DNA from 2 places in the Bradyrhizobium sp. USDA 4454 genome. Region 2 is predicted to be linked to the other one. Evidence: riboswitches for the same ligand, from Rfam matches in the RefSeq annotation. Region 2 holds a riboswitch; the other holds the start of a gene.
What was found. Region 2 has a riboswitch for S-adenosylmethionine ahead of metX (homoserine O-acetyltransferase MetX). Riboswitches for the same ligand answer to the same signal wherever they lie in the genome.
Positions count from the first base shown of each region.

Region 1: it holds a riboswitch for S-adenosylmethionine, as region 2 does, so the genes downstream of both, ACVIW0_RS03115 (O-succinylhomoserine sulfhydrylase) here and metX (homoserine O-acetyltransferase MetX) in region 2, are expected to answer to the same signal.

Region 1 is NZ_JBTRCN010000001.1:684,902-689,312, reverse strand. It holds gene ACVIW0_RS03125 (hypothetical protein) at 1-279, opposite strand, end outside; gene ACVIW0_RS03120 (2'-deoxycytidine 5'-triphosphate deaminase) at 499-1,605, opposite strand; SAM riboswitch at 1,726-1,805, shown strand; gene ACVIW0_RS03115 (O-succinylhomoserine sulfhydrylase) at 1,883-3,076, shown strand; gene ACVIW0_RS03110 (SDR family NAD(P)-dependent oxidoreductase) at 3,265-4,038, opposite strand; gene pimD (pimeloyl-CoA dehydrogenase small subunit) at 4,172-4,411, opposite strand, start outside.
Region 2 is NZ_JBTRCN010000001.1:7,397,907-7,402,317, reverse strand. It holds gene hisC (histidinol-phosphate transaminase) at 1-774, opposite strand, end outside; gene ACVIW0_RS34485 (chorismate mutase) at 862-1,710, opposite strand; SAM riboswitch at 1,897-1,976, shown strand; gene metX (homoserine O-acetyltransferase MetX) at 2,064-3,269, shown strand; gene metW (methionine biosynthesis protein MetW) at 3,266-3,931, shown strand; gene ACVIW0_RS34470 (alpha/beta fold hydrolase) at 4,067-4,411, opposite strand, start outside.

The DNA of each region.
Region 1 (4,411 bases), 6.7 Mb from region 2:
CTCGTGCATGTATTCGACATGCACGCCGCCGATCCAGTTGGAGAGATAGTGATACTGCGCGGCCGCGACCGCCGGCGGCAGACCGTCGAGGCCGAGCTTCTTCAAGCCGGGCAGGAAGCGTTCCTGCTGCTGGCGGCGAAATACGCGGAAGACGAACTCGGCGGCGTCGGCCGTGCCGCGCCGCGTGACCACGGTGAGGATCAACCCGGTGAAGAAGGCGTGATAGAGATCGGCGACGCTGCGCCACTTCCGCCATTGCGCCGGTTGCTCTCCGGTCATGTTCGCTCCCGCATTCTTGTTGGCGAGATCAGGCCTCGCGCGCATGATCGTAGCCCGGATACAGCGAAGCGCAATCCGGGGGCAAGGACTATTGGTCCCGTCATCCTGAGGTGCGAGCTCTGCGAGCCTCGAAGGATGCACAGCCCGGCTCGTGGCCGATTCATCCTTCGAGGCTCGCCGAAGAGGCTCGCGCCTCAGGATGACGGCGAGAGAATATCGCTACACGCGGAAATGCTTGGAGAGCTTCAGGCCCTGCGCCTGATAGTTCGAGCCGATGCGCTGGCCGTAGAGCGCGTCGGGACGCTCCAGCATGCGCTCATAGACGAGACGGCCGACGATCTGGCCGTGCTCGAGGATGAACGGCACCTCGCGCGAGCGCACTTCCAGCACGGCGCGCGCGCCCTTGCCGCCGGCGCCGGCATAGCCGAAGCCGGGATCGAAGAAGCCGGCATAGTGGACGCGGAATTCACCGACCAAAGGATCGAACGGCACCATCTCCGCGGCGTAGTCCGGCGGCACCTGCACCGCCTCTTTCGACGCCAGGATGTAGAACTCGCCGGGATCGAGGATCAGGCTGCCGTCGGGCCGCGCCTTGATCGGCTCCCAGAACTCGTCGACCGCATAGCCGCCGCGGCGATCGACATCGACCACGCCGGTGTGACGCTTGGCGCGGTAGCCGACGAAGCCGCCCGAGCTCTCGCCGGAGAGATCGACCGACAGCGCGACGCCATGGGTGAGATCGGCGTTGTCGGCATCGACCAGCCGCTCACTGGCATGCAGCGCGTCGAGCTCGTCGGCGGTCAAGGTCGCCTCGCCGATCCGGAAGCGGACCTGGCTGAGCCGCGAGCCCTCGCGCAGCAGCACCGGAAAGGTCTTCGGTGAGATCTCCGCATAGAGCGGGCCGTGATAGCCGGCGCCGATCATGTCGAAACGGCGGGTGCCGTCGGCGATCACGCGGGTGAAGACGTCGAGCCGTCCGGTCGAGCTCTTCGGGTTGGCCGCAGCCACGATCTCCGGCGGCAGCGCCAGGCTCTCCAGCAGCGGCACGATGTAGACGCAATTGGTCTCCAGCACCGCGCCGTCGGACAGATCGATCTCGTGCAGCTTGAGCTGGTCGATCCGCTCGGCGACGGTGGCATCGGGCCCCGGCAGGAAGCTGGCACGGACCCGATAGGCGATATCGCCAAGCCGCAGGTCGAGGCTCGCCGGCTGGATCTGGCTTTCGACAAAGTCGTAGGCGGGCAGAATGAGGCCAGCCTCCGCCATCTCCGCGATCATGCGGTCAGGCAGGATTCCGTTGGATTCATCTTCCAGCGTGAACGACACGGCACGGTCCCTCGGGATGGCCCAACCCTACTCCAGGCGGCCACCAAGCCCCAAAATATGGGCTTTTACGGGTTATCCGATGACCGTCTTGACGGAAAGGGCGCGAGGGAATATCAGCTCCACTTATCCCGTGGTGATTTGAGCCGGCCGGCTTGCAGCCACGTTAAATAAGTCGCTAAACAGGCCGGGGACAGTGTGATCCCGGCTTGTGGAGGTTGCTCCAGGCCGGTTTTTTTGTGGCCATTTTCGAAAGGGAAATGGCCACTCCGGAGGTCACATGTCTGAATCGAAGGATACCGCCCGCTTCCGTCCCGAAACCCGCCTGGTCCATGGCGGCACGCTGCGCTCGCAGTTCGGGGAGACGTCGGAAGGGCTGTTTCTCACCCAGGGCTACGTCTACGACAGCGCCGAGCAATGCGAGGCGCGCTTCAAGGGCCAGGACCCCGGCTTCATCTATTCGCGCTATTCCAACCCGACCATTGCGATGTTCGAGCGCCGCATGATCGAGCTCGAGGGCGCGGAAGCCGCGCGCTCGACCGCGACCGGCATGGCCGCGGTGACCACCGCGATCCTCGCGCCGCTAAAGGCCGGCGATCACGTGGTGGCCTCGAAGGCGCTGTTCGGCTCCTGCCTCTACGTCGTGCAGGACCTGTTGCCGCGCTACGGCATCGAGACGACCTTGGTCGACGGCCTCGATCTCGACCAATGGCAGCGCGCGTTGCGGCCGAACACCAAGACCTTCTTCCTGGAGAGCCCGACCAATCCGACGCTCGACGTGCTCGATATCGGCGCGATCGCCAAGATCGCGCACAGCGGCGGCGCCCGGCTGATCGTCGACAACGTGTTCGCGACGCCGATCTGGCAGAGCCCGCTGTCACTCGGCGCCGATGTCGTGGTCTATTCGGCGACCAAGCATATCGACGGCCAGGGCCGATGTCTCGGCGGCATCATCCTGTCGTCGGAAGCCTTCATCGCCGAGCATATCCATAATTTCATGCGCCAGACCGGCCCGTCGCTGTCGCCGTTCAACGCCTGGGTGCTGCTGAAGGGGCTGGAGACGCTCGGCGTCCGCGTCCGCGCCCAGACCGAGAACGCGGCCAAGATCGCCGAGGCGCTGGCGAAACATCCGAAGGTCACCCGGCTGGTCTATCCTGGCCGCCCCGATCATCCGCAGGCCGAAACGGTGAAGAAGCAGATGGGCGCCGGCTCGACGCTGGTCGGCTTCGAAGTCAAGGACGGCAAGGCCGGCGCGTTCCGCTGCCTCAACGCGCTGAAGATCTCGCGCATCTCCAACAATCTCGGCGATGCCAAGAGCCTGGTCACGCATCCCGCAACCACGACGCATCAGCGCCTGGCGCCGGAGGCCCGCGCCGAGCTCGGCATCAGCGAAGGCTTCATCCGCTTCTCCGCCGGGCTCGAGCATCCCGACGATTTGATCGAGGATTTCGAGCGAGCGCTGGAGCAGGTCTGAACTTGGATCGGCAGCGGAGGTTCACCTCTCCCTTGGGAGAGGTCGGCGCGTAGCGCCGGGTGAGGGATTAAGGTCCCTCGTTGGAGCCGCGGCCCCTCACCCGATTTGCTGCGCAAATCGACCTCTCCCCAATGGGGAGAGGTAAAGAGAGCGCGCGGTCAAAGCGATTCATCAAAGTTCATCGTGCTCTAAGTCGCCGCCGTCGTCACACCGCCGTCGACCACGATGGTCTGGCCGGTCATGAAGGTCGAGGCATCGGAGGCGAGATAGGCGACCGCGCCGGCGATCTCGTCGGGCTCGCCGATGCGGCGGAGCGGCGTCGACGCGGTGCGGCGCTTCAGATTATCCGGATCCTCCCACAGCGCGCGGGCGAAATCGGTTTTCACGAGGCCCGGCGCCACGCAATTGACCCGCACGCCCTTCGGCCCCCATTCGCCGGCGAGGCTGCGGCACAGCGCAAAGTCGGCCGCCTTGGAGATGCCGTATGCGCCGATCACGGTCGAGCCGCGCAAGCCGCCGATCGAGGAGATGATCACGACCGAGCCCTTGCCGCGTTCGGCCATCTGCGGGATCGCCAGTGCGGAGAGCCAGATGTTGCTCTTGACGTTGGAGCCCATGATCTTGTCGAAGGCCTCGTCCGTGATGTCGAGCAGCGGGCCGTAATAGGGGTTCACCGCGGCGTTGCAGACCAGGATGTCGATCTTGCCGTAGTGCTTGATGGTGCCCGAGACCAGCGCCTCGACCTCGGGGCGGCGTGCGATGTTGCAGGGAATGACGAGCGCGTCACCGCCGGCCTTCTTGATGCCGTCGGCGACCTCTTCGCAGGCATCCGCCTTGCGCGAGGAGATCACGACCTTGGCGCCGAGCTTTGCCAAGAGCTCCGCCGACGCGCGGCCGATGCCGCGGCTCGAGCCGGTGATGACCGCGACCTGGCCGGTGAGATCGAACGGGGTGTTTTTCATTGTTGTTGGCTCCCCGGCTCCGTCATTCCGGGGCTCGCGAAGCGAGAACCCGGAATCCATTGGGCCGCATCATTGATGGTGGAATGGATTCCGGGCTCAGCCCTTCGGGCTGCCCCGGAATGACAGTTGAGGACTAAGCCAGCAGGCCGCCACCCTCGCTGACACGACGCAGATGATAGTCGGTGTCGCCGAGCGTGTTCTCGATCATGGTCAGCCGCTTGAAGTAGTGGCCGATCTTGGCCTCCATGGTCATGCCGATGCCGCCGTGAAGCTGGATCGACTGCTGGCCGACGAACTTCAGGGACTTGCCGACCTGCACCTTGGCGGCCGCGACCGCGGACGAACGCTCCTTTGCATCGTCGAAGTCCGACGC
Region 2 (4,411 bases):
CAGCATCGCCGGCGTCGTGACGTTGAACGGGCCGCGGATCCGGTTGCAGGCATCGACGATATGCGCCGGGCCGAACATCCAGCCGACCCGAAGCGCGGCAAGGCCGTGGATCTTGGAGAAGGTGTGGGTCACCACCGTGTTGTCGGTGGTCGCGACCAGCTCGATGCCGAGCTCGTAGTCGTTGCGCGAGACATAGTCGGCGTACGCCGCGTCGAGCACCAGCAGCACGTGCGAGGGCAGCGCGGCGCGCAGCCGCTTGACCTCGTCGAACGGGACATAGGTGCCGGTCGGGTTGTTCGGATTGGCGAGCCAGACCAGCTTTGTGCGCGGCGTCACCACCTTGAGGATGGCGTCGACGTCGGCGGTGAAGTTGGTTTCAGCCGCGATCACGTTCCTGGCGCCGTTCGCCATGGTGGCGATCGGGTAGACCAGGAAGCCATGGGTGGTCGAGATCGCTTCGTCGCCGGGGGCCAGATAGGTGTGCGCCAGCAAATTGAGGATCTCGTCGGAGCCGGCGCCGCAGATGATGCGGTCGGGATCGAGCCCGTAGGCACGGCCGATCGCCTCGCGCAGCACCCGCGAGGTGCCCTCCGGATAGTCCTCGAGATGGTCGGCAGCCGCCTTGTAGGCCGCGATCGCCTTCGGCGACGGCCCGAACGGGGTCTCGTTGGCGGACAGCTTGAACACCTTGCGGCCCGGTTCCGGCACCGGGCTCTTGCCGGGCGTGTAGGGCGCAATATCGAGGATGCCGGGGTTCGGCACGGGGCGGGACATCATCAACTCCGATTAGAGCGTTTTCCAGCGAAGTGGATACCGGTTCGCGTCAAGAAAACGCGTCAAAACAAGAATCCGTACGGGCGGCTAGCCTTTGGCCGACCCGTTAGAGGGCACCGTATAGCGCGTTGCGTGGCTGCCGACGAGGGCCGAAGAGCGCACCGAGGCGCCGGCCTCGATCAGGGCAAGCTTGATGGTCTCGAAATCGTGTCCGGTGACCGAGACCAGCAGCGCCGCGCCATCGAAGGCGGTGTCGGGGACCGCCACGATCTCGGCGAGCGGCGCCAGCGCGCGGGCGACATCGGCGTTCCAGCCGGACACGCGGACGCTCCACATCTGGACCTCCGTCACCATCGCATCGTCGGCGACCCGCGAGACCAGGAACACCGGCAGCGCGGCGGGATGGTCGGCGCGCTCCAGGAACGGCAGCCGCGCGATGATCTTCGGCGCGCCCTCGGCCTCCAGCGCATTCCACCACGGCGTGCGGCTTGCGATCGCGGAGACCAGCGCGAGGTCGCCCTTCGATTTCGCCACCGCCTCGACTGCGGCCTGCGCGCTGAAATGCGAGACGTAGGGCACCACGAAGCCGAAGTGAAACCGCGCCGAGTCGCGCATGGCGGACTCGCCCACCGACACATCGGCATGCACCGCGAAGGGCGCCTGCACATAGGTGAAGGTCGAGATGATGACGCGCCAGATGCCCTCGATGGTGTCGAGCGGCAGGATGCCGCGATGGCGCTGCACCAGCTCGCGCATCATGCTGGCCTCGCGCGCCGGGCGGAATGCCGAGCCGACCTCCTGGGTCTTCTTGACCTGGATCAGGCGGTCGATGATGTCGCCGCGCGCCATCAGCAGGCGATGCACCTGCGCGTCGATCGCATCGATCTCCTTGCGCAGCTCCTGCAGCGTGGGCGGCGACGGGGGTGGGTTGGCCATGCTCTCAAACCTTGTCGTCAGGGCGGCCCGTTGCCGCGTCGGACAGGGTCCCTGATTAGGAAAGACGGCCGCCGAAAGCAAAGAGAAACGTCGCAGGCGTGCCTTGCGCATTCGGTTAACCATCGGCGCCCGGCAGGGGGGCGCTCGCTGGCCGCCTTGACGGCGGGGGGCCCGGGGACTAGGTTCGTTGCACTCCGTGGTCATTTGAGCCGGCCGGCTTGCAGCCACGTTAAACAACTCGCTAAACAGGCCGGGGACAGATCAGCTCCCGGCCGAACCTATGTTCAGGCCGGGTTTTTTTATTGGCCTGATTTCTGTTCGAGGCCTCCCGCGCGGGAGGCAGGGTCGCTGAGATGAGCAACGTGCGTCCGATAACGAGCCCGCAAACCCAGAGCGATGATCGCGCCCATGAGGCCGATCATCCGTCGTCATTGGTGGCGAAGTTCGGCATGGACCAGCCGCTCAAGCTCGATTGCGGCGTCGATCTTGCGCCGTTCCAGATCGCCTATCAGACCTATGGACAGCTCAATGCCGACAGGTCCAACGCGATCCTGATCTGCCACGCGCTGACCGGCGATCAGCACGTCAACAACATCCATCCGGTTACCGGCAAGCCCGGCTGGTGGGAGACCATGGTCGGCGCCGGCAGGCCGATCGATCCCGACAAATACTTCATCATCTGCTCCAACGTGATCGGCGGCTGCATGGGCTCGACCGGCCCCGCCTCGCTGAATCCTGCGACCGGCAAGGTGTGGGGGCTGGATTTCCCGATCATCACGATCCCCGACATGGTGCGCGCGCAGGCGATGCTGATCGATCGCCTCGGCATCGCGACGTTGTTCTGCGTGGTGGGCGGCTCGATGGGCGGCATGCAGGTGCTGCAATGGACCGCGGCCTATCCGGAGCGCGTGTTCGCGACGCTCGCGATCGCCTGCTCGACGCGCCACTCGGCGCAGAACATCGCGTTCCACGAACTCGGCCGACAGGCCGTGATGGCCGATCCGGACTGGCGCGGCGGCCGCTATGTCGACGAAGACACCCATCCGCATCGCGGGCTGGCGGTGGCGCGGATGGCCGCGCACATCACCTATCTCTCGGATGCCGCGCTACACCGCAAGTTCGGGCGGCGGATGCAGGACCGCGAGCTGCCGACCTTCTCGTTCGATGCGGATTTCCAGGTCGAGAGCTATTTACGCTACCAGGGCTCGTCCTTTGTCGAGCGCTTCGACGCCAATTCCTATCTCTATCTGACCCGCGCGATGGACTATTTCGACATCGCCGCCGACCATAACGGCGTGCTGGCGAAGGCGTTCGCCGGCATCAAGACCCGGTTCTGCGTGGTGTCGTTCACCAGCGACTGGCTGTTCCCGACCTCGGAATCGCGCGCGCTGGTGCATGCGCTGAATGCGTCGAGCGCGCGGGTCTCGTTCGCCGAGATCGAGACCGACAAGGGACACGATGCCTTCCTGCTCGACGTGCCCGAATTTCTCGACATCTCCCGCGCCTTCCTGCTGTCCGCAGGCAAGGCGCGCGGATTGAAGGACGGCGGCCAGTCATGAGCATGCAGCAGACACTGCCCTTGCCGGGCGTCGCGCCGGAGCGGACCGGCGGCTATCGCAGGGATCATCTTCTGGTCGCCGAGATGGTGCGGCCGGGCTCGCGCGTGCTCGACGTCGGCTGCGGCGATGGCGAGCTGTTGCAGCTCCTGGAGAGCCGCGGCATCGACGGTCGCGGCATCGAGCTGTCGCGCGAGGGCGTCAATGGCTGCGTCGCCAAGGGGCTCGCAGTGGTGCAGGGCGACGCCGACACCGACCTCGTCAACTATCCCGATGACGCATTCGACTACGTGATCCTGTCGCAGACCCTGCAGGCGACGCGGCAGCCCAAGGTGGTGCTGGAAAACCTGCTGCGGATCGGCCAGCGCGCCATCGTCTCGTTCCCGAATTTCGGATTCTGGAAGATGCGGCTGCAGCTCCTGATCGGCGGTCACATGCCGCGCACCGAGAATCTGCCGGCGAGCTGGTACGACACATCAAACATCCATTTCTGCACCATCAAGGATTTCGTGGAGCTCTGCGAGCAGATCAACGTCAAGATGGAGCGCGCGGTCGCGCTCGATCTCTACGGCCGCCCGGTGCCGCTCAACCTGCCGTGGTGGGTGTGGAACATGTTCGGCGAGCAGGGCGTGTTCCTGCTCAGCCGGGGCGGGCAGGGGAAGTAAGGGCTGCGCCACCAACCACTGTCGTCATTCCGGGGCTCGCGAAGCGAGAGCCCGGAATCCATCGGGCCGCAGCCGCGGTGGATGAATGGATTCCGGGTTCTCGCTTCGCGAGCCCCGGAATGACGGCCTGACGGCCTACACCGGTGCCTTCACCAGCGACCTCGGATCGCGCACCGGCCAGCGGCCGGCCTCGACCAGCGCGATGAAGCGCTCGACAATCTCGTTGAACAGCGCCGGCTCCTCGAGATTGAGCACATGGCCCGACTTCGGGAAGAACGACAGCCCGGCAGCCGGCAGATGCTGCTTCAGGAACAGGCTGGGCGCGATGCAATTGTCGTCCTCGTCGCCGCACAGGATCAGCGCCGGCGTCGCGGCGCGCCTGATGGCGTCGGTCATGGTGTAGATCGAGGGCCGGCCGCCCTGAAAGCTGCGCATCGTGTTGGCCGAGCCCTTGGCGTCGTGGCGGGCGAGGGCGGCGTA